2 regions of the Rothia nasimurium genome follow, and region 2 is predicted to be linked to the other one. Evidence: predicted binding sites of a transcription regulator. Region 2 holds the regulator's gene; the other holds the start of a gene.

Region 1 (10,081 bases), on a different contig from region 2:
GGGGCCTGGGCAGGTAAATTCCAGGGCGGACGAACGCCCGGGCTCGGTCAGCGAACCGTGAGCCAGGAAGGCCCCGCGCATGACAGCTTCAGCATCGGCCAAAGAACCGTTGACCACGGCAGGGGGTAGACCGCGGACGGGGCGGCCGCGTCCGTCCAGCAAACCGGTCTGCCGGGCCAGGGCCTCACCGCCCTGATCAACGCGAACAAGGTAGCGCCCGCCCCGGCGCAGTCCACCACCCGAGATAGAGGTAATGGAAGCCTCATGGCCGTACATTTCGGCGATGTTGTAGCGCAGGCGCTCTGCGGTGGTTTCGAGGTCAACTTCAGCTTCAACCACAATTTTGCCCTGCACCAGGTGCAGACCGTTGGTAAAACGCAGGATGGTGGCAACTTCAGCCTTGCGCACAGATGAGCGCGTGGCCTCGTAGTGAGCCAGCTCTTCTTTGACCGATGCCGTTAGGGCCATGCGGGTCTTCCTCCAAAATTGTGTGTGCTCTCGTCAGCGCGGGGCCGATGTGTGCTCGGCCTTAGTGTTTGAAGACGTGTTTGTAGGCAGCTGCTAATTTGAGGGGGTCGTGAACGCCCGGTTGGTCAGCTTCTGTCACGTCGGCCCAGAGCACCTTCGCCCCTAGCTAGGCTGCTACTTCTTCAAAGGTCTTACTTTCCCCCACCGTGGCGGGATCAGCAATGACTGTATTAACCCTAATTTCTGGAACGTATTCACGCAAAACGAGCAGGTGGTCTGCGGCACTCATGCCACGGGTTTCTTTGGCGTCAAGTTCGAGGTTCATCACCAGGCAAATCTGGGCGCTGGTGTTGAGTATGGCGTCGCGTAGGCCGGGCAGGAGCAGGTGCGGGAGTAGAGAGGTATAGAAGGAACCTGGCCCCAAGACCACCCAGTCGGCCTCGTGCACCGCGCGGACGGCGTCCGGGCAGGCTTCGGTGTTCTCGGGGAGCAGGCGAACCTTGTCTACACGCCCTGCCTTGGCCAGGGTGGCCTGGCCCTGGACGGTATCGCGGAAGGTCACCCCGTGGTCGTTGGTGGTAACGATATCGCCCTCGATTACCAGGGGCCTAGTAGCCATAGGGAGCACGCGTCCGCGGGCGTTAAGCAGGGCCCCGGCCCAGTCCAGCCCGGCGATGGTGTCGTCCAGAAGCTCCCAGAGGGTGACAATCAGCAGATTGCCCAGGGCATGGTTTTCAAGGGCGGTGGGACGTTCGGGGCTGCGGGAGGTGAAGCGGTGCTGCATAACATCGCGCCAGGTGCGCCCCCAGTCGGTGTCGTCGCACAGGGCCGAGAGGGCCATGCGCAGGTCGCCGGGTGGCAGCACGTCCAGCTCTTCGCGGAGCTTACCCGAGGAGCCACCGTCGTCCGCCACGGTCACCACGGCGGTCAGAGCGGTGGTAATGAGCTTGAGGGCAGATAGGGAGCCGTAGAGGCCGTGTCCGCCACCCAGAGCAGTGACGCGCACGGGTAGGTCGTGCCCCTGAGCAGTCACCGGTAGCAGGCCTGTCTCGGGGAAGCGGCTCATGCGGGTTGCCTCGGACATTATTCACGCCCCATGTCGCGGTGGTGGACCGAAATATTGACGTCTTCCAGTTCACCGAGGCGGCGGGCGATTTCTTCGCTCACAGCCACTGACCGGTGCTTACCCCCGGTGCAACCGATAGCAAAGGTTGCATAGAGCTTGCCCTCACGACGGTAGCCAGCAATCACCGGCTGGAGGGCGGCAATGTAGTTGCTGATGAACTCTTCAGTGCCGTCCTGGGCAAAGACAAAGTCGCGGACACCGGCGTCCTGCCCGGTCTGGGCGCGTAAGCCGGGCACCCAGTGGGGGTTGGGGATGAAGCGCATATCGGCCATGTAGTGCACATCGGAGGGAGTGCCGTACTTAAAGCCGAAGCTCATGACGGTGATGTTGACCAGGCGTTCCTTACCCGGGGCGTAGGTTTCGCGCACCTTTTTTGCCAGCTGGTGGATGTTCATGCCGGAGGTGTCGATAACGTAGTCGGCTTCCTCCTGCAAGCCAGCGAAGATGCGGCGTTCTTCGGCAATTGCCTCAGCTACAAGACCGCCCTGTTGCAGGGGGTGGGGGCGGCGCTGGGCTTCGTAGCGAGCGATGATGTCCTTATCGGCAGCGTCCATAAAGAGCATAGAGAAGTCGATATCAGAGGCGCGGAGCTTATTGATAGCTTCGGGCAAATCTGCCAGCTGACGGCGGGCACGGATGTCGATGCCCACAGCAACCTTGGGGAGTTTGCCCGGTGATTCCTTGACGAGCTGGGCCAGAGAACCGAGCATCTGCGGGGGAATGTTATCGACCACGTACCAGCCCTCATCTTCGAGAGTGTTGGCAGCGGTGGATCGACCGGCTCCAGAAATACCGGTAATCACGAGAATTTGCGGCTTGACGGTCTGCTCACTGGAGTTGGGTGACATGAATGGGGGTCTCTCGTTTCCACGCTTCAAACGGTTAGTACTTCTAGCTTAGTGCACCGGTTCACTCTCAGCTCCCTTTTGGGCGGCCTCCCCTGCACTCGGCGTAAAACGCTCCAGGATTTTTTGAGCCATAGCCGGGCCAATGCCGGGTACTTCTTGCAGCTCATCGGCACTTGCTTCAGAGAGCTGTTTGAGAGAGCCAAAGTGTTTGATGAGGGCTTCGCGTTTGGCGGGGCCCAGCCCGGGTACGGTGTCGAGGGCTGATTTGACCATTTCTTTACCCCGCTTAGAGCGGTGGAAAGTGATAGCGAAGCGGTGGGCCTCATCGCGAATACGCTGAATTAGGTACAAGGCGTTAGAGGTTCTGGGCAGGATGACGGGGAAGTCGTCGTCCGGCAGCCAGAGCTCTTCGAGTCGCTTGGCGATACCGACCACATAGATATCGGTAATTCCCAGGTCTTCGAGGGCGCGGGTGGCGGCGGCAACCTGGGGCTGGCCACCGTCCACCACGACCAGGTTGGGCGGGTAGGCGAACTTGGCCGGCTCCTTGGTGTGCAGGTCCTCGTCGCTGATTTGACCGGACGCCCGCACTCGGGCCCCTGGGGCCTCGTCGGTGAGATAGCGGCGGAAGCGTCGGTAGATGACGTCGTACATGCTGGCGGTATCGTCGCGGGCGGCGTCCCCGGTAATGGAGAACTTGCGGTAATCGCTCTTCTTGGGCAGGCCGTCCTCAAAGACCACCATGGAGGCCACCACGTTAGTGCCCTGTACGTGGGAGATGTCGTAGCACTCGATGCGCATGAGGGCTTCGGGCAGTTCCAGGGTCTCTTGGAGTTCTACCAGGGAGGCTGAGCGGGTGGTGAGGTCCCCTGCCCGGCGGGTCTTGTGCAGGGTCAGGGCCTGTTTGGCGTTCTCGGCAACGGTTGCCATCAGCTCAACCCGGTCGCCGCGCTGGGGCACACTAATGGTCACCTTGGCCCCGCGCACACCCGAGAGCCATTCTTCGAGCTTCTCGTGGTTTTCAGGTAGAACCGGCACGTTGATATGGCGGGGTATCTCGTTGAGGTTGTGGTTGATTTCTTCCTCGGTTGACCCAGCGGCCAGGGCGGCAGCGGCCTCGCCGTAGACCTGAACCAGTAGGTGGTCGACCAGGGCTTCGGGGGTGGAGTCTTCGACCTTCTCAACGATCCAGCCCCGCTGGCCGCGAATGCGTCCGCCGCGCACATAAAACACCTGCACCGCAGCTTCTAGGTCATCTTCAACAAAGTTGAACAGGTCGGCATTCACCGAATCGGGCAGCACCACGGCGTTGCGTTCAAAAGCCTTGGTCAGGGCTTCGATGTCATCGCGCAGGCGGGCAGCCTTTTCAAAATCAAAGTCGGCGGCGGCGTCCTTCATCTGCCGAGTCAGGTCGGCAATGAACTTCTCGGCTCCCCCGGCCATGAAGGAGCACAGGTCCTCAGCAATTTTCTGGTGGTCTTCGCGGCTCACCCTACCCACACAGGGGGCGGCGCACTTGTCGATGTAGCCCAGCAGGCAGGGTCGGTCGGACGCCTGCGCCCGGTTGAAAACGCCGGCTGAGCAGGTGCGCACCGGGAAGACCCGCAAGAGGGCGTCAAGGGTTTCGCGGATAGCCCAGGCCTGGGAGTAGGGGCCGAAATAGCGCACCCCCTTCTTCTTTTCCCCGCGCATGACCTGGGCGCGCGGGAAGCGGTCTTTCAGGGTGACAGCCAGGTAGGGGTAGGACTTATCATCGCGGAAGGCGATGTTAAAACGGGGCTTGTATTCCTTGATCCAGGTGTACTCCAACTGCAACGATTCGAGCTCGCTGCCCACCACCGTCCACTCCACCGAGGCGGCCGTGTGCACCATAGCGTAGGTTTTAGGGCTCAGGGAATCTACGCGGGCAAAATAGGAGTTCAGGCGGTTGCGCAGATTCTTGGCCTTACCCACGTAGATAATACGCCCCACCTCGTCGCGGAAGCGGTAGACCCCGGGGTTGGTGGGGATTTCGCCGGACGCCGGGCGGTAGGAGGCAGGATCGGCCACGTGTATCAGGTCCTTTGAGCTAGGTCAGGAGCGGCAGGAGCCTCTAGCCCGCGCTGGGTGCTGGGCTAGATTCCCCCGTCGCGTTCTGCTGACGGTGAGACGTTGTATTCGTTTTTGCGGGGCTGGCCAGAGAGCTGGGCGATAGCGTCTATAATCTGGTCGGTGGTCTGGCGGCGCTGCTTGCCGCTCATACGCTCCCCCAGTTTTTCGAAGGTCATGGGCTCCCCCACCCGCACCGTAAACCGGTGAGGGTAGACCATGTTGGAGCCCGGCTTTTGAATCTTATCGGTACCAATCAGGCCGATGGGCACTACGGTGGCCCCGGTCATGTGAGCCAGCCAGGCTACCCCGATTTTTCCCTTATAGAGGTAGCCGTCGCGGGAGCGGGTGCCCTCGGGGTAGATACCGAAGACTTTGCCCTCGTTGAGGCGGTCGAGGGCGGTTTCGAGGGCCTTCATGGACTCTTTTTTGTCGGTGCGATTGACCGGAATAATGTCGATGACCTGGAAGAGGGTCTTCATGGCCTTGCCCTTAAGACCCGGTGAGTTGACGTACTCAGACTTGGCGAGAAAGGCAACCCGGCGGGGCATGAGGGCTGAGATAATCACCGAGTCGAGGAAGGCCAGGTGGTTGGAGGCCACGATGACGGGGCCCTCAGCGGGGAAGTTCTCAAGGCCGGTCACGCGGGCGCGGAAGACGGTACGGAGCAGGGCTTCGACGGTCTTTTGAGTTGCCTTGTATTTGAGGGACATGAGAACTCCTTGGTGCACAGCTGGCGGGGCCTACCGTGGCAGGCACCCCACCCGGGGTATGCTTTTTGAAATTTTAGGGCTGTTTTGACCTATTTAGCATACCCCGGCGGGGTGCTGCTGCCCTAGAGCATCTCAGCTAGGAAGCGGCCGGTGTGGGATTCGGGAACGGTTGCCAGCTGCTCGGGGGTACCGGTTGCCAGCACGGTGCCACCGCCGTCGCCGCCTTCGGGGCCCATGTCGATGAGCCAGTCGGCGCTCTTGATGACGTCCAGGTTGTGCTCGATGGTAATGACGGTGTTGCCCTTATCCACCAGGCCCTGTACCACTCCAAGGAGCTTGCGGATATCTTCAAAGTGCAGACCGGTGGTGGGCTCATCGAGCACATAGATGGAGCGGCCGTTAGAACGCTTTTGCAGTTCGGTAGCCAGCTTGACGCGCTGGGCTTCACCACCGGAGAGGGTGGTCGCGGACTGGCCCAGACGCACGTAGCCGAGGCCCACGTCCACCAGGGTATCGAGGTAGCGCGAGATCTTGGTGAAGGCGGCGAAGAATTCGGCGGCTTCAGAGACCGGCATTTCAAGGACGTCGGCAATGGTCTTGCCCTTGTAGTGCACTTCGAGGGTCTCGCGGTTATAACGCTTGCCCTTGCAGACCTCACAGGGTACGTAGACATCGGGCAGGAAGTTCATCTCAATCTTGAGGGTGCCATCGCCCGAGCAAGCTTCGCAGCGCCCGCCCTTGACGTTGAAGGAGAAACGACCGGGCTGGTAGCCGCGCATCTTGGCTTCGGTGGTTTCTGCAAAGAGCTTGCGGATGTGGTCAAAGACGCCGGTATAGGTCGCCGGGTTTGAACGCGGGGTGCGGCCGATGGGCGACTGGTCCACGTGGATAATCTTGTCGAGGTGCTCCAGGCCGGTAATGGTCTTGTGACGGCCCGGCACCTGCTTGGCCCCGTTGAGCTTATTCGCCAGGGAGGTGTAGAGAATATCGTTGACCAGGGTGGACTTGCCCGAACCGGAGACGCCGGTGACGGCGGTGAGCACACCCAGGGGGAACTCGACATCTACGTTCTTGAGGTTGTTTTCACGAGCCCCAATGACCTTGATGGTGCGCTTGGGGTCAACCGGACGGCGGGTGGCGGGCACCGTGATGGCGCGGCGTCCGGCCATGTAGTCACCGGTCACGGAGTTTTTATTCTCAAGGAGCTCGGCAAAGGTACCCGAGTGCACGATCTGCCCGCCGTGCTCGCCAGCGCCGGGGCCAACGTCCACAATCCAGTCGGCTTCCTTCATAGTATCTTCGTCGTGTTCCACCACGATGAGGGTGTTGCCCATGTCACGCAGCTTGGTGAGGGTTTCAATCAGTCGGCGGTTATCGCGCTGGTGCAGGCCAATGGAGGGCTCGTCCAGCACGTAGAGCACGCCCACCAGGCCGGAGCCAATCTGGGTTGCCAGGCGGATACGCTGGGCTTCGCCGCCCGAGAGGGTACCCGCTGAGCGGGCCAGGTTCAGGTAGTCCAGGCCCACATCGAGTAGGAACTGCAAGCGGGCATCAATTTCTTTGAGCACCAGCTCAGCAATCTTAGCCTCGCGCTCACTCAGGGTCAGCGAGCGCATGAAGGTGAGTGCTTCGCGCATGGGCATGTCGGTGACGTCGGCAATTGACTTGCCGCCGACGGTGACGGCCAGGATGGTGGGGTTGAGGCGGGCGCCGTTGCAGGAGGTGCAGGCGACCTTTCGCATGTACTGTTCGTAGCGGTCTTTTGACCAGTCTGATTCGGTTTCTTCGTACTTGCGTTTGATGTAGGCGCTGGCGCCCTCGAAGCCGGAGGTGTAGCGGCGTTCGCGGCCAAAGCGGTTTTTGTAGGCGACGGTGACCTTGTAGTCCTTGCCGTTCAGGATAGCTTTTTTGACCTTGGCGGGAAGGTCTTTGAAGGGGGTGGCGAGGTCGAAGTCGAGTTCGTCGGCAAGACCGGCGAGCAGGCGCAGCCAGTATTCGCTGGTTGCCTTGCCGGTGGCCCAGGGGGCGACGGCTCCCTCGGCCAGGGAAAGGTCGGGGTTGGGCACGATCAGGTCGGTGTCTACTTCAAGGGTGGAGCCGATACCGTCGCAGGCGGCGCAGGCGCCGAAGGGCGAGTTGAAGGAGAAAGCACGGGGTTCTACCTCGGTGACGGCCAGCGGGTGGCCGTTGGGGCAGGCCAGGTTTTCGCTGAAGGAGCGGGTGCGGCCCGGGGCGTCGGCGTCCTCGTCCACGAAGTCGATGAGCACCTTGCCGTCGGCGAGCCCCAGCGCGGTTTCGACGGAGTCGGTCAGGCGCTGGTGGACGCTCTCCTTGATGGCAATACGGTCAACAACGACCTCGATGGTGTGCTTGTACTGCTTTTCGAGTTTGGGCGGGTCGGTGAGCTGGATGACCTCGCCGTCCACGCGGGCGCGGGCGTAGCCGGCGGTAGAAAGTTCTTTGAAGAGGTCGACGAACTCGCCCTTGCGGGCTGAGACCACGGGGGCGAGCACCTGCAGGCGGGTTTTCTCGGGGTAGTCCATGAGGGTATCAACGATTTGCTGGGGGGACTGCTTAGAGATTTCCTCGCCGCACTCGGGGCAGTGGGGGTGGCCCACACGCGCCCAGAGCAGGCGCATGTAGTCGTAGATTTCGGTGATGGTGCCGACGGTTGAGCGCGGGTTCTTAGAGGTAGATTTCTGGTCGATGGAGACGGCCGGTGAGAGGCCCTCGATGAAGTCGACGTCGGGTTTGTCGACCTGGCCCAGGAACATGCGGGCGTAGGAGGAGAGGGATTCGACGTAGCGGCGCTGGCCCTCGGCGAAGATGGTGTCGAAGGCGAGGGAGGATTTGCCCGACCCGGAGAGGCCGGTGAAGACGACCATGGCGTCGCGGGGGATGTCGAGGTCGACGTTTTTGAGGTTGTTTTCGCGGGCGCCCTGCACACGGATATGGGTGAGGTCGTTGCCGGTGGGTTGTGTGGCTGAGCCTGCCATGAGTCACCTATCTAAGAGATTGTTTCGAAGATATATTCTATAGGGTTTGCGTGGGCGATGAAAGCGTCTACCCCTCCCGGTTTGTACCGCCTCCTGCTCATTCTGGGGTCTTAAAACGGGCAGGGCATGGTACAAAGTGGTGTGAGAGCCTAGAATGGGGCCATGAGTGACCTAGCCAATACCCTAATTTTTGAGTCCGATGCCCTGACCGTGCGGTCCATTGCGGTATCGGAGATGGAAAACAACGTCTACCTGCTGACCCACCGGGCAAGCGGTGGGCAGGTGCTGATTGATGCCGCGGACGATTTTCCCGCCATCAACGCCTTCGCTCAGCAGGCTGCCGCCGCTGACTCCCCCGCTGCCCACGGCCAGGCGGGAGGCGGCGTCCGCGCCCTGGTAACCACCCATTCCCACTGGGATCATATTCGCGCCCTGCCCGAGGCTGTTGAGGCCTGGGACCCGGTAACCTACTGCGGTGCCCCCGATGCTGAGGCTATCGCCGAGCAGGAAGGCGTAGAGGTTGAAGAACGCCTGGTGGGCGGCGAGCGTCTGACCTTAGCCGGTATTGAGCTTGAGGTGATTGCCCTGCGCGGGCATACCCCGGGTTCAATTGCCCTTGCCCTGCGGGTATCTGAGGGGGCGGACGCCGGTAAGCGGGCTCTGCTGTTCACCGGGGATTCACTCTTCCCGGGCGGGGTGGGTAAGACTAACTCTCCCCAGGATTTTGAGCAGCTTTTTGCCGATGTTTCAGAACGTATCTTCGCCCGCTTTGACGATAGCACCCTGGTGCTGCCGGGCCACGGCGACTCCACCACCCTGGGCAGGGAACGCCCCCAGCTGCCTGCGTGGAAGGAGCGGGGCTGGTAGTAGAATCAAAGTGAAAGCACTAACCCTCGACAGAAAGATGTGAGATGACCTCCCCAGCAAACTCAGGAGCCCATCAGCAGGCCCTCGCGGCATTCAAGGACATTGTGGGCTCTGACCATGTGCTCACCGCAGAGCACGCGACCATGCCCTACAGCAAGGGCTACCGCTTCGGCGGCGGCCCCCTGCTTGCCGTCCTCCGCCCCACCACCCTGGTGCAGATGTGGAAGGCGCTCCAGGTCTGCGTCGACCACAACCTCATGGTAATTCCCCAGGCCTCTAACACCGGTCTGACCGGCGGTTCCGGCCCCGGCTTCCAGGACTACGACCGCCCCATCGTGCTCATCTCAACCCACCTCATCAACCAGGTGCACCTGATTAACGACGCCCACGAGGCCATCTCCCTGGCGGGCGCCACCCTCACCCACCTGACCGAAGAACTGGCACCACACGGCCGCGAACCCCACTCGGTGATCGGGTCCACCTCCATCGGTGCCTCGGTCATCGGCGGTATCGCCAATAACTCCGGCGGCAGCCAGATTCGTAAGGGCCCGGCCTTCACACGCGAAGCATCTTACGCCCGCGTCACCGAAGAAGGCAAGGTCGAGCTGGTCAACCACCTGGGCATCTCCCTGGGCGATGACCCCGAGGTCGCCCTCGACCGCCTGCAGCGCGGCGCCTGGTCGGCGGACGATGTCACCCCCGCCCCTGCCGACAGCAGCGAGACCGAGTACGCCGCCCACCTCCGCAAGATGGAGCCGACCCCCGCCCGCTACAACTCCAACCCCGAGTACCTGTTTGAGGCGTCCGGATCCGCTGGCAAAATCATGGTCTTTGCCGTGCGAACCCGCACCTTCCCGCTCGAGAAGAACCCCGCCATGTTCTACATCGGCACCCACAACCCCCGCGAGCTCGAAGAAATCCGCCGCATCTTCCTCGAAGCCGACATGCCCCTGCCCATCTCGGGTGAGTACATGG
Region 2 (10,081 bases):
AGACTCTCGCTGCGCCCATCATAGGCGTAGACGCCACGAGAGTCTGGTGGACGTTCACTGCGCACCCGGCCCCAGCCTCGGCACCCCGGATCCAGTAAGACCATAACAAAAAGGACGCCGCCCCTCGCTGCCCTGCCAGGTGGCAGGAAAGCGGGAGGCGGCGTCCGCACCCCAACGATCAGGTGGGGCAAGACAAACCTAAAAAGACTTAGGCAGCCTTGGGAGCTGAAGTGTCCTCAGGCAGGTTGTTCTTAGCGATTTCAACCAGAGCTGAGAAAGCAGCAGGCTCGTTAACAGCCAGCTCAGCCAGCATACGACGGTCAACCTCAACCTCAGCAGCCTTCAGGCCCTGGATGAAACGGTTGTAGGTCAGGCCCTCAGCGCGTGCAGCTGCGTTGATACGCTGGATCCAGAGACGACGGAAGTCGCCCTTCTTCTTACGACGGTGGTCGTAGCTGTATACCAGTGAGTGAGTGACCTGTTCCTTAGCCTTACGGTAAAGGCGTGAACGCTGGCCACGGTAGCCTGATGCACGATCAAGGATTACTCGGCGCTTCTTGTGCGCGTTAACCGCGCGCTTCACACGTGCCACGTGTGTCTCCTAACGTCTTGTGTCCTACCCAGCTAAAAATCTAGCGCTGGTGCAGGAGAGAAAATATCTACTTTTGGTGCGCCCACAGGGGGCGAAGCTTCAAAAAGAAGGAGCTTACTTGCCCAGCATCTTCTTGATGACCTTAGCCTGGCCGCCGGTTACGATCTGGTCAGATGCCAGACGACGGGTCAGACGGGATGACTTGTGCTCCAGGTAGTGGCGGCGGTTGGCCTGCTGGCGCTTAACCTTGCCAGTACCGGTGAGCTTGAAGCGCTTCTTAGCACCAGAGTGGGTCTTCTGCTTCGGCATGAGCCGATTCTCCTTACGTTCTACCCTCGCCCCGGTTACAGGGTGAGGAACTGAAAAACTCAACGACCCCGGCGGGCGGGGAAGTTTTAAGGGTGTTCTGCCCGCCCACCATCGCCTTTATTTCTCAATAAAAACGGCGGTAAGCGAACGACGACCAAGCACGAAACCCTACACGAGCCCGCGCCTGGTTGTCTAAACAGCTCCTATTCGGCTGACGCCTGTGCCTTGAGCTCCTCGGGCATTGCATCTGCCAGGGAGTTGGTCACAGGGGTTGCCTCGGTGGTGTTGACGCGTTCGCGACCCTTGCGGCCACCTGACTTCTGGCTCTCACGGCGGGCTTCCTGCTTGCCGCGCAGCGGGGCAAGAACCATCACCATGTTGCGACCGTCAACGCGAGGGTTGGACTCTACGGTGCCAACCTCGGTCAGGTCGTTCGCCATGCGTTCAAGCAGTCGCACACCCATCTCGGGGCGCTGCTGTTCACGACCACGGAACTGAATCATAGCCTTGACCTTGTCACCGCCAGCCAGGAAACGACGTGCGTGCCCGACCTTGGTTTCGTAGTCATGGGTATCAATCTTGAGGCGGAAACGGATTTCCTTCAAAGAAGCATTAACCTGCTTCTTTCGAGATTCACGTGCCTTGACTGCGGCTTCGTACTTGTACTTGCCGAAGTCCATAAGCTTGCACACAGGCGGCTTAGCGTTAGGGGCAACCTCAACCAGGTCAAGGTCAGACTCCTGAGCAAGACGCAGTGCATCTTCTACGCGGACAATACCGACCTGTTCACCGCCGGGGCCGACGAGTCGAACTTCCGGAACGCGAATGCGGTCGTTGATGCGTGGATCGCTAATGACAAAGCTCCTGTTGCTTGTGGTGGGGGTGTCCCCCGTGAATTTCTGTGGGAGCGAAAAAGCCCCCGGTTGCGGCTAGCAAGCGGAGGCTTAGGTTACCTACCCAGGCTGAAGGCGCGGGCGCCGGTAGTCGGCGCTATGAGCCTTCGAAGGTTTCCCTTGCGGGAGCCTGGGGCTGACCCGGTCACCAGATTTGGCGGCAGCGGGTGGGAACTTAAGTTCCACTTGCAAACAGCTCTTAACATTACTGGGTTAGGGGCGGTTTTTCAAGGGTTTTGGCTGTTTTTCTTGGGGCGGACGCCGGTGGTCGGGTTGAGTGTGACGGGCGATTCACGCTCGGTGGGGTTGGTGTGAGATTCTAGTAACCATGAGCAACGAAACTAGCTACCGTTTTGAAGATTCCGCTGAGCAGGGCGAGGCGCTACCCGATGGTCTGACTGCCGAGCAGGTTGAAGAAGTTAACGCCCAGATGCGCGATATCGCTGAGGTTCCCGCCGTTGAGGTCATTACGACCGCTGCTGTTCACCTGATGAGCGCCGCTGCCGTCAAGTGCGGCCTGGCTGCTGAAGAGAACGCCGAAGACCTCAAAGATCTTGATGAGGCCCGCAAGCTGATTACCGCCCTGGCAGGTTTCGTTACCGCTGCGGCGCCCGAGATTGGTTCCCAGCACGCCGCTCCCCTGCGTGACGGCCTGCGTTCCCTCCAGCTGGCCTTCCGTGAGGCTTCCCCCTACCCGGACGCCCCCGGCAAGGGGCCCGGCGAAAAGTTCACCGGGCCGGTTTTCTAGGCTGAGGCCAAAGCGATCTGCACTGAGTCAGCCTGCTCGGCAATGACCTGGTTGAGGGCGAGCCCCTGCTGGAAGGTCTGCACGGTCTGGTTGACCTGTTCCTGGGTGAGGCCGGGGCGGAGTTTGAGCATGATTTTCAGCTCTGGCCCGTGCCCACCACCTGCCAGTACGCGTCCGCTCGCGGTCTGCGAGTACACACCGGTGCCGGGGCCTGCTTCAACCGCAACCACAGCAGACAGGGGCGCTGCAATGTTGCTGAGCTCTTCGGCGACCCGGGGGTTGCGGTAGGAGGGCATCCATTCTTCTCCCTTGGCGATTGCCCAGAAAGCGGGGCGGCGCACGACGAAGGTAAGGTCGGCGCCGGGGTTTACCACAATCAGCTGGTTCTCGTCTTCAACGGCTGATAGGGCGGTTTTCCGCATGTCTGCGGCAACCGGGCGGGCTAGGTCGTGCCAGGCGGTGAGGGCGTCTACATTAGTGAATACGGGGAGGGCGCGGCGTCCGTCCGGAGCCTGGATACTCACCAGCGCCATATCCGATTCTTTGTCTGATACCAGGCCGTGCTCGGTGATTTCTGCTTGAGATAGCTGGGCTACGACCGGGGCAAAGATACGCACGGAGCGCAGGGCATCGACCACGGCGACTTCATCGACTTCGCCCGCGGCAAAAGCATCGAGAACTTTTTGCAGGGCGGGGTCGGTTCTGCCGTCGTCGCCGGGGAACTTGTGGGTGTGGCTGGTGCCTTCCCCCAGGTTGCGTCCTTCCCAGGGCTGCCCGCCGGTATCGGTTTTTTGGCCGGCGGACGCCAGCTGGGCAGCAATATGTGCGGGGAGTTCCCGGCGGGGTGCGCTGGGGTCTCCGGGGTTGCCGTGCCCGTGGGTGTGGGCGCGGTGCACGCGTTCTGAAAAGTCTGTCACTAGGGGCGACCTGCGACGTCGAGTGCCTGGGCGAGGGTAAACTTACCGGCGTAGAGGGCTTTGCCGGTGATAGCGCCCTCAACTCCATGGGGCACCATGGTGCGCAGGGCTGCGATGTCGTCCAGAGTTGCGATACCGCCGGAGGCGACCACCGGCTTGTCGGTGCGCTCAGCGACCTTGCGCAGAAGTTCCAGGTTGGGGCCCTGCAGGGTGCCGTCCTTGGTGACGTCGGTGACGACGTAGCGGGCGCAGCCGTCATCGTTCAGGCGGTCGAGAACCTCCCAAAGGTTGCCGCCTTCTTTGGTCCAGCCGCGGGCGGCCAGTACGTCCCCGCGGACGTCCAGCCCAACTGCGATAACATCGCCGTGCTCGGCGATGACCTTGCGGGTCCACTCGGGGTTTTCGAGGGCAGCGGTGCCCAGGTTGATGCGGGCGGGGTTGAGCGACAGGGCCCGTTCCAGAGATTCGTCGTCGCGGATGCCGCCCGACATCTCAATCTTGATGGAAAGTTCCTGAGCTACCTCGGTCAGAATCTCAATGTTGTCGCCGCGGCCAAAGGCAGCGTCGAGGTCGACCAGGTGCAGCCACTCAGCACCGGCGTTCTGCCACTCTAGGGCAGCTTCGACGGGGGAACCGTAGTTGGTTTCCGATCCGGCTTCGCCCTGTACCAGGCGCACGGCCTGGCCGTTGGCTACGTCGACCGCGGGCAGCAGTTCGAGACGATCAGTCATTGTTCTCTCCTTGGGAGTAGGACGGTAAAAATCTAGGTCTATGGGATAGCGAGCTAGCTGTAGTTCATCACGACGTACAGGCCGTACCCGGCAAAGGCTAGGCCCACCAGCAGCAGTACAAGCTGGGCCACCCAGGTAATTTTTTGCTTGTAGAAGGAGTAGGCTCCGCCGATGAACATCATGCCTACGGTCATGAGCAGCAGCCCGGACGTTGTAGCTGACATACCCTACTTCACCCCGTCTAGACGCCCGGTTACGGGCAGGGAACTGATCCAGTTCTTGAGCAGGCGGATGCCGGCCTCACCCGACTTTTCGGGGTGGAATTGGGTGGCAGCTAGGGGCCCGTTTTCGACCGCCGCGATGAAGTCGCCGCCGTGGTTAGCCCAGGTGACCTGCGGCGGCAGCATGGCTTCGTTGTTCTGGTCGAAGGTCCATTCTTGCACCCCGTAGGAGTGCACAAAGTAGAAGCGTTCGTTCTCGATACCGGCAAAGAGCGTGGACCCTTCAGGTGCGCGGACGGTATTCCATCCCATGTGGGGCACGACCTCGGCTTTGAGCTTTTCGACGGTGCCGGGCCACTCGCCCAGGCCGTCGGCTTCAACTCCGTGCTCAACGCCTTTTTCGAACATGACCTGTAGGCCCACGCAGATGCCGAGTACGGGGCGTCCGCCCGCAACGCGCCTGCCAATCATGCGGATAGCGTCCGCCTCTTTGAGCCCGTCCATCACGGCCTTGAAAGCGCCAACACCGGGCACGACCAGGCCGTCTGCACCCAGAATGTCTGACTCCTTGCGGGACAGCACCACGCGGGCCCCGGCTTCTTCAAGGGCGCGGACGGCTGAGCGCACGTTCCCTGCCCCGTAGTCAAGGACGGTGACGGTCGGCTTCTGCTGTAGAGTCTCGCTCATTAGAGAGCTCCCTTGGTGGAGGGGATACCGGCGTGGCGGGGGTCGGGCTCTACTGCCTGACGCAGGGCGCGGGCGAGAGCCTTGAACTGGGCTTCAGCGATATGGTGGGGGTCGCGCCCGTCCAGCAGGGTGATGTGCAGGCAGATACCGGCGTGATAGGCGAAAGCTTCAAAGACGTGGCGCACCATTGACCCGGTGAAGTGCCCACCGATGAGGTGGTATTCGAAGCCTTCGGGCTCACCGGTGTGGACCAGGTAGGGGCGGCCAGAAATATCGACCACGGCAGAGGCCAGAGCTTCATCGAGGGGTACGGTGGCAGTACCGAAGCGGCGGATGCCTGCCTTATCGCCCAGTGCCTGGCGGAGCACCTCGCCCAGCACGATGCCGGTATCTTCAACAGTGTGGTGCACATCGATGTGGGTATCGCCAGAGCACTTGATGGTCATATCAATCAGGGAGTGCTTAGACAAAGCGGTGAGCATGTGATCGTAGAAGGGCACAGCGGTGTCGATGTCTGATACGCCGGTGCCGTCGAGGTTAATTTCGACGCTGACGGACGACTCACTGGTTGCCCGCTCCATCTTTGCAATACGGGGGCCGATGCCTGTGGATGATTCAGTAGGTACTGCCATGTCTGTCTCTTTTTCTAAGGTGTCTGCCGATGTTGATGGGGCTACGCGCTGCGCTTAGCGCTCGAAAGTCTGCACGTAGTCAGTGAGGTGGTCTAAGAAGGCGCTGGTCTCGGATTCGGTTCCGGCGGTGACGCGCAGGTAGCCGGGGATTCCGTTATCGCGCACCAGGACGCCGCGTTCTAGCAGGTAGTTCCAGGCAGCTTTTTCGTCCTTGAGCCCGCCGAAGAACACAAAGTTGGAATCCGATACAGCCGGTTCTAGTCCCAGGCCGGTGAGGTGCTCCACGATGCGGTCGCGCTGGGCGCGGATGTCGTCGACGTTAGCCAGCAGCTGGGTGCGGTGGCGCAGGGCTGCAATCGCGGTTGCCTGGGTGACGGCTGAAAGGTGGTAGGGCAGGCGAACCAGGCGGACGGCATCGGCAACAGCGGGATCTGCTGCGAAGTAGCCCAGGCGGGCACCTGCAAGTGCGAAGGCCTTGCTCATGGTGCGGGAAACAACCAGGTTGGGGCGTCCGGGAAGTAGGGTGAGAGCATTCTGGGTGCGGTCTTGGGCAAACTCTGCGTAGGCCTCATCGATCACGACGATACCGTTGTAGGCTGCCACCGCATCGTAGACCGCTTCGATAACGTCTAGCCCCAGGCCGGTACCGGTGGGGTTATTGGGTGAGCAGAGAATAACGATAGAAGGCTTGTGCTCTTCAATCTGTTCAACTGCTGAGGCCGCGGTGAGGGAGTAGTCGGCTGCGCGGGTACCCGCAATGAAAGCGGTATTGGTGCCGTCTGCCAGCAGGGGGTACATAGAGTAGGTGGGCACGAAGCTCATGACCGAGCGCCCGGGGCCGCCAAAGACCTGCATAAGTTGCTGGAGAATCTCATTGGAGCCGTTAGCTGCCCAGATGTTTTCGGGGGTCAGACCGTGCCCCAGGTAGTCTGCCAGTTCTGCTCTGAGGGTATCGAACTCGCGGTCGGGGTAGCGATTCAGGGTTACGGCAGCCTCTGCTACATCGCGCGTGATGGCATCGATGACTTCTTGCGGCATGGGGTGGGTGTTCTCGTTAACGTTGAGGGTTACCGGAACATCAATCATGGGTGCGCCGTAGGGTGAACGGCCCCGCAAATCTTCGCGCAGGGGCAGGGCTTCGAGTGCTGTGGTAGTTTCGGTCACTCCCCTAGTGTAGCGACCTAGCCCCGTACGCTGCATTCTTGTTTCGCAGTCTGGCATAGGGTACCGCTCTTTTTCTTACTGCGACTGAGTGTAGACAGGCACCTCAAGAACCTGACCGGGAACCAGCTGTGCGCTGGTGAGGTCGTTAATCTGCATGATGCGATTGATGACATCGCGATTATCTTCACCGGGTGCCACATCTGCTGCGATGGTCCAGAGAGTATCGCCGTGCACAACGGTGACCGTTTGGCTAACCGGAACAACAGGTTCGACAGTGGCACTCTTAGCTTCGCCGGGTGCAAGGAAAGTCAGGGCACCGAGAACCACAAGAGCCACGAGGGTGAGTAGAGGCAGGCCCCTAAAAACCAGGCGCCCCCGGCGGGTCAAACGGATTTTCCCGCGCCCCGTCTTCGCTTTCTGAGACGGTTCTACTACCGCGCTAGGCCGCTGAGCCGGGGTAGAAGCAGCAGGGTGGGAAGGCAGATTCCGCAAGGGAGCTACAGGTGCGGGACGCGCAGACACAGGTGCCGCAAAACGAATGCGGTACTGGGGTTGCCGCAGTGCCCCGGCCGATGCGGGCACCTGCGGGTGCTGACGGACGGTAAAAGTAGCAGCCTGATCAAGGGGCTTCTTCAAAGAAGTACGAGCCATAAACTCGGGCAAGGCGATGGTGCTCATAAGTCTTTCTCCTGATTCACGCTCAAACATTCAACCAAAAGTCGAATCTTTGTTCTAAGATTTCTTCGTATCTATGTTCTATCAGAAAAATCGAACATAGTCGAGAAAAATTAGAACAAATGTTTGAATAACCTGTTTGCTTGACATAGTCTTAGAAGACCACTTGATAGTGAACACCGGGTGGCTGACATTTTAAGAACCAACAGAGACGAGATACCGTGAGCGAACGAACTCCGCAGACTCCGGCAAGCCCGCCCCACAAGGGCTCTCGCCCCCTCACTGCCCGCCAGAAAAAAATTTTGAGCGCCATTTCAAGCGCTATTGATGAGCACGGCTACCCGCCGTCTATGCGTGAAATCGGTGACCTCGTTGGTCTCGCTTCGCTCTCATCTGTTACCCATCAGCTCTCTCGCCTCGAAGAGATGGGCTATATTAGGCGCGACCCCAAGCGTCCTCGCGCCATTGAGGTTCTCACCGGCGAGACCTCCCCCGAAGAAGTAAAGCCTGAAACCAGCGTCATCACGCTGCCGATTGTGCCTACCTTCGCGCAGACCGACGATAACCTCGCTACCGTTCCCCTGGTGGGACGTATTGCTGCGGGCTCACCCATTGCCGCTGAGCAGGCAATTGAAGACGTCATGACGCTCCCCCGCCAGCTCGTAGGTCAGGGCGACCTCTTTATGCTGCGCGTCAAGGGGGACTCCATGGTCGATGCTGCAATCTGCGATGGCGACTGGGTCGTAGTGCGCGCCCAGAACACCGCCCAGAACGGTGACATCGTCGCGGCCCTGCTCGACGACGAGGCCACCGTGAAAACCTTCCGCCAGCGCGATGGTCACACCTGGTTACTGCCCCAGAACACCCAGTACGAGCCCATCCTGGGCGATAAAGCCACCATCATGGGTAAGGTCGTCTCCGTACTGCGCAGTCTCTAAGACTTAGCCTCTCACTAGTCGATTGACTGCCTAAGACGCTCGAGCGCTCCTAGTACAACGTCCTTGCGGGTTGTTGTCCAGAAGGGTGGAAGGGATTTCACCAGGTAGGAACCGTAGCGCTGAGTCGCGATGCGGGAGTCAAGGACGGCCACAACTCCCCTGTCACCGACCGACCGCACCAGGCGGCCGGCGCCCTGGGCCATGCGTACCGCTGCGTGGTAGGCAGACACAGCCATAAAGCCGTTACCGCCAGCAGCTGCTACCGCCCGGGTACGCGCCTGTGACAGCGGATCGTCGGGGCGGGGGAAGGGAATACGGTCCATCATGACCAGGCGGCAGGAGTCGCCAGGAACGTCCACACCCTGCCAGAGACTCATGGTGCCGAAAAGGCAGGAATCAGTGTCCTCGGTGAACTCCTGCACCAGAGCACGCAGAGACGACTCCCCCTGCAGAAGAATGTTCAGGTCGGTGCGCTCCCGCACGTACTCGGCAGCCAGCTCGGCCCCGCGCTTAGAGGAAAAGAGCCCCAGCGCGCCGCCACCCGAGGCAGTCACAAGCTCAACGATACGGTCCAGCTGCTCTACCGAAACTCCCCGCCCAGGTTTAGGCAGGTCAGAGGCTAGATACAGCACGCCCTGCTTGGGGTAGTTAAAGGGTGAGCCCACGTCGATACCGTCCCAGCGCGGAGCGTCCTTACCCATCAGCCCCAGGGCACCAGCGGCAGCATCAAAGCTTTCTCCCACCGTCAGCGTCGCAGACGTCAGCACCACGGTGCGGTTTTCGAAAAGCCCCTCTCGCAGGTAACCAGCAACTGAGATAGGTGCAATATTCAGGGTGGCGGGGTCATCGTCAGCTGCCGCCACATACCCCCTACCGGGCTCCCAAGAGCCGGTACGAGAAACCCAGATGACCTGATAAAGCGGGTCAGCGGTCAACATCTTCTCTGAGGTTTCGTGTACCTCGGTCAGGGCAGCACGCGCCATCTGGCGACCGGCGTCGCCGTCCTTGTCCCCGCTCTTCGTATCGGTGAGGGCCTGACGCGCCGCATCGCGCACGCGTTCCATGGCAGCGGCAACCCGGTCGGGCAAGCCCTTGGGCATCATCTCAGCGGGTACCCCGTTGAGAGAGTCGTCAAGGGCGAGCGCTGCCTGTTCTAGTGCCTTGTGGTCGGCATCCGTGTGCCGTTTAAGACTGCGGGCAACCTTGATAATAGCAGCAGGAGAGAGTGCCCCGGTGACGGCGCCAGTGACGCGGTCAGCCAGTTCGTGGGCCTCGTCGATGATGGCGATATCGTGGTCGGGTAGCACCGCAGCACCCTCAAAGGCGTTGATAGCGAGAAGGGCGTGGTTGGTAATGACGATATCTGATTCAGCAGCCCTGGTTCGGGCCGTCTCGCTGAAACATTCTTCGACCAGGGGGCATTTTTTGCCCAGGCATTCTGAGGCGGTGACGGCTACCTGCCGCCATGCCTTATCGCTCACGCCTGGCAGCAGCTCGTCGCGGTCACCGGTGTCGGTGGTCTGTGCCCATTCGCGAAGGCGCACAACTTCCTCCCCCAGTTTTCCGGCTGGACC

Evidence for each region. The regulator LexA, encoded in region 2, represses DNA repair genes until DNA is damaged. The targets are predictions, from matches to a motif close to TCGAACANNTGTTCGA.
Region 1: the regulator LexA is predicted to act here: its motif matches at 8,264-8,279, upstream of uvrA (excinuclease ABC subunit UvrA).

Annotation. Positions count from the first base shown of each region.
Region 1 covers NZ_JBHSTW010000035.1:39,223-49,303, reverse strand. Annotated here, with positions in the region: gene whiA (DNA-binding protein WhiA) at 1-468, opposite strand, end outside; partial or broken gene ACFP6B_RS11250 (gluconeogenesis factor YvcK family protein) at 530-1,534, opposite strand; gene rapZ (RNase adapter RapZ) at 1,552-2,442, opposite strand; gene uvrC (excinuclease ABC subunit UvrC) at 2,491-4,491, opposite strand; gene ACFP6B_RS11235 (lysophospholipid acyltransferase family protein) at 4,557-5,243, opposite strand; gene uvrA (excinuclease ABC subunit UvrA) at 5,366-8,239, opposite strand; gene ACFP6B_RS11225 (MBL fold metallo-hydrolase) at 8,402-9,106, shown strand; gene dld (D-lactate dehydrogenase) at 9,151-10,081, shown strand, end outside.
Region 2 covers NZ_JBHSTW010000011.1:7,904-17,984, forward strand. Annotated here, with positions in the region: gene rplT (50S ribosomal protein L20) at 209-592, opposite strand; gene rpmI (50S ribosomal protein L35) at 707-901, opposite strand; gene infC (translation initiation factor IF-3) at 1,105-1,755, opposite strand; gene ACFP6B_RS04720 (DUF1844 domain-containing protein) at 2,123-2,542, shown strand; gene ACFP6B_RS04725 (SseB family protein) at 2,539-3,459, opposite strand; gene priA (bifunctional 1-(5-phosphoribosyl)-5-((5-phosphoribosylamino)methylideneamino)imidazole-4-carboxamide isomerase/phosphoribosylanthranilate isomerase PriA) at 3,459-4,190, opposite strand; gene ACFP6B_RS04735 (hypothetical protein) at 4,244-4,414, opposite strand; gene hisH (imidazole glycerol phosphate synthase subunit HisH) at 4,418-5,098, opposite strand; gene hisB (imidazoleglycerol-phosphate dehydratase HisB) at 5,098-5,730, opposite strand; gene ACFP6B_RS04750 (histidinol-phosphate transaminase) at 5,785-6,894, opposite strand; gene ACFP6B_RS04755 (LysM peptidoglycan-binding domain-containing protein) at 6,970-7,572, opposite strand; gene lexA (transcriptional repressor LexA) at 7,791-8,507, shown strand; gene ACFP6B_RS04765 (ATP-dependent DNA helicase) at 8,522-10,081, opposite strand, start outside.